2 regions of the Enterobacter sp. HK169 genome follow, and region 2 is predicted to be linked to the other one. Evidence: predicted binding sites of a transcription regulator. Region 2 holds the regulator's gene; the other holds the start of a gene.
What was found. The regulator Fur, encoded in region 2, represses iron uptake genes when iron is present. The targets are predictions, from matches to a motif close to ATAATAATGAGAACNACTATCAA.
Positions count from the first base shown of each region.

Region 1: a site for Fur is predicted at 993-1,015, ahead of sufA (Fe-S cluster assembly scaffold SufA). Genes of this name have one in related genera too.

Region 1 is NZ_CP017087.1:277,337-280,751, forward strand. It holds gene EnteroDNA1_RS01425 (MerR family transcriptional regulator) at 13-741, shown strand; gene sufA (Fe-S cluster assembly scaffold SufA) at 1,055-1,423, shown strand; gene sufB (Fe-S cluster assembly protein SufB) at 1,432-2,922, shown strand; gene sufC (Fe-S cluster assembly ATPase SufC) at 2,932-3,415, shown strand, end outside.
Region 2 is NZ_CP017087.1:4,240,044-4,243,458, reverse strand. It holds gene ybfF (esterase) at 1-326, shown strand, start outside; gene ybfE (LexA regulated protein) at 455-742, shown strand; gene fldA (flavodoxin FldA) at 898-1,428, shown strand; gene fur (ferric iron uptake transcriptional regulator) at 1,719-2,165, shown strand; gene chiQ (ChiQ/YbfN family lipoprotein) at 2,307-2,633, opposite strand; gene chiP (chitoporin ChiP) at 2,681-3,415, opposite strand, start outside.

The sequences.
Region 1 (3,415 bases), 590 kb from region 2:
GTGAGGGAGTTAATGGCCTATTACAGTATCGGCGAAGTGGCCGAACGATGCGGTATCAACCCCGTTACGCTGCGTGCCTGGCAGCGCCGTTATGGATTGTTGAAGCCGCAGCGCAGCGAAGGGGGTCATCGTCAGTTTGACGATGAAGATATCCTCCGCATAGAAGAGATCAAGCGCCTGATGAAAAGCGGCGTCTCGGTCGGAAAAGTCAAAGCCTTGCTGGAAAACAAAGAAGTATTGACTCAGGGCAACTGGGTCTCGTTCCAGGAAGAGATGATGACCGTTCTGCGTTACGCCAGCCCGGCAAAGCTGCGCGCCAAAATGGGCGAATTCCGCCGCGATCACGCGATAGATGCGCTGATTGACAATATTATTTCTCCCGTTCGTCAGCGCATGAATCAGGATCAAAACACCGTGCGCCACATGGCGAGCCTGTTTGACGGCGTCCTGATCGAATTCGCGATTGCAAGCCTGGCGGAATCCCGCAAAAAAGCTGGTAAAGACGCCCTCCTGATTGGCTGGGAATGCGATGACCGCACCCACCTGTGGCTGGAAGCCGCGCGCTTATCGCAGAAGGGATGGCACATTGACGTCCTGGCGGAACCTATTGATTCGCCGCGTCCTGAACTGTTCCCTGGGCAAAAAATCTTCGTCTGGACGGGGAAATCCCCAACGCCTCGCCAGCAGGAACAGCTCGACCACTGGCGTGAACAGGGGTTTGCTGTCTCATTTCATCACTGATTAACAGAGGCCTTGAGGGCCTTTTTTTGTTTTTGTCATTTTCTGAGCAAAAGCTATCTCAAAAATAGGCATTTCCGATGCATATTTTACTTTTCTCTTCCCTGTCATAAATGCCGCGACGAAATGCATTATTAATCAATGCATTGAACAAATACATCCATCCTGACTGCATCCTCTCACAGGGTCTATGCTTAATAAAAGTAGGCAAAAAGGGCGGTTTAGCCGAATGCCCCTGCTGACAGAGGGTTGAAGTGATAATCGTTATCACTAACATGGTGTTATGCCCTGATGGCTTATCAGATGAGGTGGACCTATGGAACTGCATTCAGAAACCTTTAATCCTGCCGATTTTGCCTGGCGCGGCTTAACGCTCACGCCAGCGGCGGCGGCACATATTCACGATCTGGTGGCGAAAAAGCCCGAGATCCTTGGCGTGCGTTTAGGCGTCAAACAGACCGGCTGCGCGGGTTTCGGCTACGTGCTCGATACCGTCACCGAACCCGAGAAAGATGACCTGGTGTTCGAGACTGACGGCGCGAAGCTGTACGTCGCGCTGCAGGCCATGCCGTTTATTGACGGCACCGAAGTGGACTACGTCCGCGAAGGCTTAAACCAGTTATTCAAATTTCATAACCCGAAAGCCCAGAACGAATGCGGCTGCGGCGAAAGCTTTGGGGTATAGGCGGTACTATGTCTCGTAATACTGAAGCAACGAGTGAAGTAAATACCTGGGGCGGTGGGCACCTCAACTATAAAGAGGGGTTCTTCACCCAGCTGCAGACCGATGAGCTGGCGAAAGGCATCAACGAAGATGTCGTGCGGGCGATCTCGGCGAAACGCAACGAGCCCGAGTGGATGCTGGAGTTCCGCCTGAGCGCCTTCCGCGCCTGGCTGGAGATGGAAGAACCGCACTGGCTGAAAGCGCACTACGACAAGCTGAACTATCAGGATTACAGCTACTATTCTGCGCCCTCCTGCGGCAGCTGTGACGATACCTGCGCCTCGCAGCCCGGCGCGGTGCAGCAAACCGGTGCGGAGAACAGTTTCCTCAGCAAAGAGGTGGAAGAAGCCTTTAACCAGCTTGGCGTGCCCGTGCGTGAGGGGAAAGAGGTGGCGGTGGACGCCATTTTCGACTCCGTCTCGGTGGCGACCACCTACCGCGAGAAGCTGGCAGAGCAGGGGATCATTTTCTGCTCCTTCGGCGAAGCGATTCACGATCATCCGGAACTGGTGAAAAAATACATTGGGACCGTGGTGCCTTCTAACGACAACTTCTTTGCGGCGCTCAACGCGGCGGTAGCCTCTGACGGCACCTTTATCTATGTGCCGAAAGGCGTGCGCTGCCCGATGGAGCTGTCCACCTATTTCCGTATCAACGCCGAAAAAACCGGCCAGTTCGAACGCACGATTCTGGTTGCGGATGAAGGCAGCTACGTCAGCTATATCGAAGGGTGCTCCGCCCCGGTTCGCGACAGCTACCAGCTGCACGCGGCGGTGGTGGAGGTCATCATCCACAAAGATGCCGAGGTGAAATACTCCACGGTGCAAAACTGGTTCCCGGGCGACGGCAATACCGGCGGTATCCTGAACTTCGTCACCAAGCGCGCGCTGTGCGAAGGCGAAAACAGCAAGATGTCGTGGACCCAGTCTGAAACCGGCTCTGCCATCACCTGGAAATACCCGAGCTGCATTCTGCGCGGGGATAACTCCATCGGCGAGTTTTACTCGGTGGCGCTGACCAGCGGCCATCAGCAGGCCGATACCGGCACCAAGATGATCCACATCGGTAAAAACACCAAATCAACCATCATCTCGAAAGGGATCTCTGCCGGGCATAGCCAGAACAGCTATCGCGGGCTGGTGAAAATCATGCCGACGGCCACCAATGCGCGAAACTTTACCCAGTGTGACTCGATGCTGATTGGCGCAGACTGCGGGGCGCATACCTTCCCGTACGTCGAGTGCCGTAACAACACGGCCCAGCTTGAGCACGAGGCGACGACGTCGCGGATTGGGGAAGATCAGCTTTTCTACTGCCTGCAGCGCGGGATCAGTGAAGAAGACGCCATCTCGATGATCGTTAACGGCTTCTGTAAGGACGTGTTCTCTGAACTGCCGCTGGAATTTGCCGTTGAAGCCCAGAAACTCCTCGCCATTAGTCTTGAACACAGCGTCGGTTAAGGAAAGCACATGTTAAGCATTAAAGATTTACAGGTTAGCGTAGAAGACAAAGCCATCCTGCGTGGCCTCAATTTTGACGTCAGGCCGGGCGAAGTTCACGCCATCATGGGGCCGAACGGCTCCGGAAAAAGTACGCTGTCTGCGACGCTGGCGGGGCGCGAAGATTATGAGGTAACCCACGGCTCGGTGGAGTTTAACGGCAAAGATCTGCTTGAGATGTCGCCCGAAGACCGCGCGGGAGAGGGCATCTTCATGGCTTTCCAGTACCCGGTCGAAATTCCGGGCGTCAGCAACCAGTTCTTCCTGCAGACGGCGCTGAATGCGGTGCGCAAGTATCGCGGCCTGGAGGCGCTGGATCGCTTTGACTTCCAGGACCTGATGGAAGAGAAGATCAAGCTGCTGAAGATGCCGGAAGATCTGCTGACCCGTTCGGTGAACGTTGGCTTTTCCGGCGGCGAGAAAAAGCGTAACGACATTCTGCAGATGGCGGTGC
Region 2 (3,415 bases):
GTGAGCATCTTGATGAAGAAGGCGTCGTGCAGTTCCTGCTGAAGTCGTTTGTTGACGGCCAATGGCGTTTTAACGTGCCGGTACTCTGGGAGCAGTACAATAACATCGTGGGCTGGGAAACCGTCCCGGCCTGGCCACACCCTACCCTCTTTATTCGCGGTGGAAACTCGCCTTACGTTACCGACGCGTACCGCGACACGCTGCTGACCCAATTCCCGCAGGCTCGCGCCCACGTGATTGCCGGTGCCGGGCACTGGGTGCATGCGGAAAAACCGGATGCTGTACTGCGCGCCATTCGCCGCTATCTCACTGATACTGCAAATTGATTAAAAAGAAAGCGACTGGAAGGCTGCGGGCTTCCAGTCGTTGGCGTGCCGTTTTTGGTGATGTATGATGGCGCGCTTATCGCCCGGGCATTAGCAGGGCGGCGTGTTTCCCCCGAAGTCTCAGAATCATGGCCAAAGAACAAACGGACCGTACGACACTAGATCTGTTCGCGAATGAGCGTCGCCCGGGACGACCCAAGACGAATCCGCTTTCGCGCGATGAACAGCTGCGTATCAATAAACGCAACCAGCTTAAACGCGATAAAAATCGTGGGCTTAAGCGTGTCGAACTGAAGCTTAACGCCGACGCCGTCGACGCGCTGAACGAGCTGGCTGACGCCCGAAATATCAGCCGCAGCGAGCTCATTGAAGAGATGTTGCTCGTCCAGCTTGAGACGTTACGCAGCCAGGCATAAGTCTGAAAATCCCCTTTCTCACCCTTTTCATGTAGCACAGAGTGCAGTCCTGCGCGATAGCTGTTTCCGCAGGGTTGCCAGTTCTGCTATTATTGCCCTTATCCGTGGCCGAATTGCGCCACCATACTATTAAGTTTCAAGAGGTTATTTTACTCATGGCAATCATCGGCATTTTCTTTGGCAGTGATACCGGCAATACCGAAAATATCGCAAAAAACATTCAAAAACAGCTCGGTAAAGACGTTGCTGATGTGCATGACATCGCCAAGAGCAGCAAAGAAGATCTGGAAGGCTATGACATTCTGCTGCTGGGTATCCCAACCTGGTACTACGGTGAAGCCCAGTGCGACTGGGATGATTTCTTCCCGACGCTGGAAGAAGTGGACTTCAACGGTAAGCTGGTCGCCCTGTTTGGCTGTGGCGATCAGGAAGACTACGCCGAATACTTCTGTGACGCGCTGGGCACCATCCGCGATATCATTGAGCCGAACGGCGCGGTTATCGTAGGCCACTGGCCGACCGCCGGTTACCACTTCGAAGCGTCTAAAGGCCTGGCCGATGACGATCATTTCGTAGGCCTGGCCATCGACGAAGACCGTCAGCCAGAACTGACCGCAGAGCGCGTTGAGAAGTGGGTGAAGCAGATCCGTGAAGAACTGCACCTGGATGATATTCTGAACGCCTGATTTTATCGCGGCGCAACTGCGGTTGCGCCCATGCTCCAGGTCAAACCGATTAAATTAATCGCTACAATCTTTTAACTTTTTCGCCCAGACCTGTACAATGTCTCCCTGATAAAACGTGGTTTTCCATTGAGCAAGTTTGTTGGTGATACCACGTTTTTATAAGCATATTTTGCCTGAGACTTGCAGTTTTCATTTAGCCATGGCAGTTCTATAATGAGACGCATTATCCCGGGTGCATTTTCTGTCACTTCCTACAGAAGTGAATCGTTTAGCAACAGGACAGATTCCGCATGACTGACAACAATACCGCATTAAAGAAGGCTGGCCTGAAAGTTACGCTTCCTCGGTTAAAAATCCTTGAAGTGCTTCAGGGTCCAGACAATCACCATGTCAGTGCGGAAGACCTTTATAAACGTCTTATCGACATGGGTGAAGAGATTGGGCTGGCTACCGTCTATCGCGTGCTGAACCAGTTTGATGACGCGGGCATTGTTACCCGTCATAATTTCGAAGGCGGTAAATCTGTTTTCGAACTGACCCAGCAGCAGCACCACGATCACCTGATCTGCCTCGATTGCGGCAAGGTCATTGAATTCAGCGATGATTCCATCGAAGCGCGCCAGCGTGAAATCGCGGCGCGTCATGGCATCCGCCTGACGAACCACAGCCTGTACCTTTACGGTCACTGCGCTGAAGGCGATTGCCGCGAAGACGATCACGCGCACGACGCGAAATAATAAGATTCATACTCTGAGCCAGCCGCAAGGTTGGCTTTTTTTTTGCCTGGAAAAAGCCCGGTGGCGCTGCGCTTACCGGACCTACGGGCTATGACACCTTTGTAGGCCCGGTAAGCGCAGCGCCACCGGGCGTAAAGCAACTTATTTATTGTTGTTGCGTATCTCGTTCCAGATCTTATCGCAACGCTTCTCCACTTCCTGATCGTTACCGGTTTTACGCGCCTGAATGCAGGCCTGATAATCCATCACGCGGACGTTTTCCTGCGTCGCGAACTGCTCATGCGCTTTCTCTTTCTTCAGCACGTTCAGCACGCTCTGACAGGCCTGAATTTTCTCCGGCGATCCTTCCGCAGTATTTATGCAGGCGCTATACGCTTCCTTCAGACGGGAGTCCTCTTTCGGCGCCTGATTCTGAGCACACGCCGCCAGCCCTGAAGCCAGCAACGCGACGATTACGATTTTTTTCATCATGTGCATTCTCCATACCGGCGGGACTCAGCCCGCCGGTGCGTTTATCAGAAGATGGTGAATGGGGCAATAACCATGAATTTCACGTCACGCTCATCCTGGAAGATGTTGCCGTAACCGCCCGCATAGCTCGGGATATCGGAGTGGTTGTCATACTGGGTGAAGTGCAGTTTGAACATCGTGCCTTTCGCACGGCCATCCTGCAGGGTATAGATAGCATCGAGGCTGTAGGAAGACTCTTTCAGGCGATAGTTGGGATCGTAGTATGCGTCCGGCGTGGCCATATCGGCAGGTTTTGCGTCCCAGGCGTAAGCGTAAGAAGCGCCCACCGCCCAGCCAGGCAGGTTCCAGTTTTTCAGGTCATACATTGCGCCGAAGAAGACCGCTTTCTCGCCGTCGGCGTTGAAGTCTGAGCGGTTATCCCACCAGATATCAAGACGACCGTTGGAGGAGGCGTAGGTCGGGGTCATACGCTGCAGGAAGTAGCCCTGCTGCCCTTCCGCCTTCACCCATGTGCCTTCCAGACGCAAATCAACCTGACCGACCTTGTAGCCGAAGGTTAACGCCTGTAGCCACGCGGTGCCGTCATAAATGTCGTTGACGCCACCGTTGCTGACTTTGTCGCGCGTACCGTAGAACTGGTAGCTGGTGCTCAGCGGGCTACCCGCGACATCGAATTTATAGCTGGCCTTAGCAAAGTACTGATCGACATAGCCCTGTGCCTGACCAAATGCCGCTTCCAGCACCAGATCGTTTTTGAAGTCGTACTTCGCGCCCAGCGA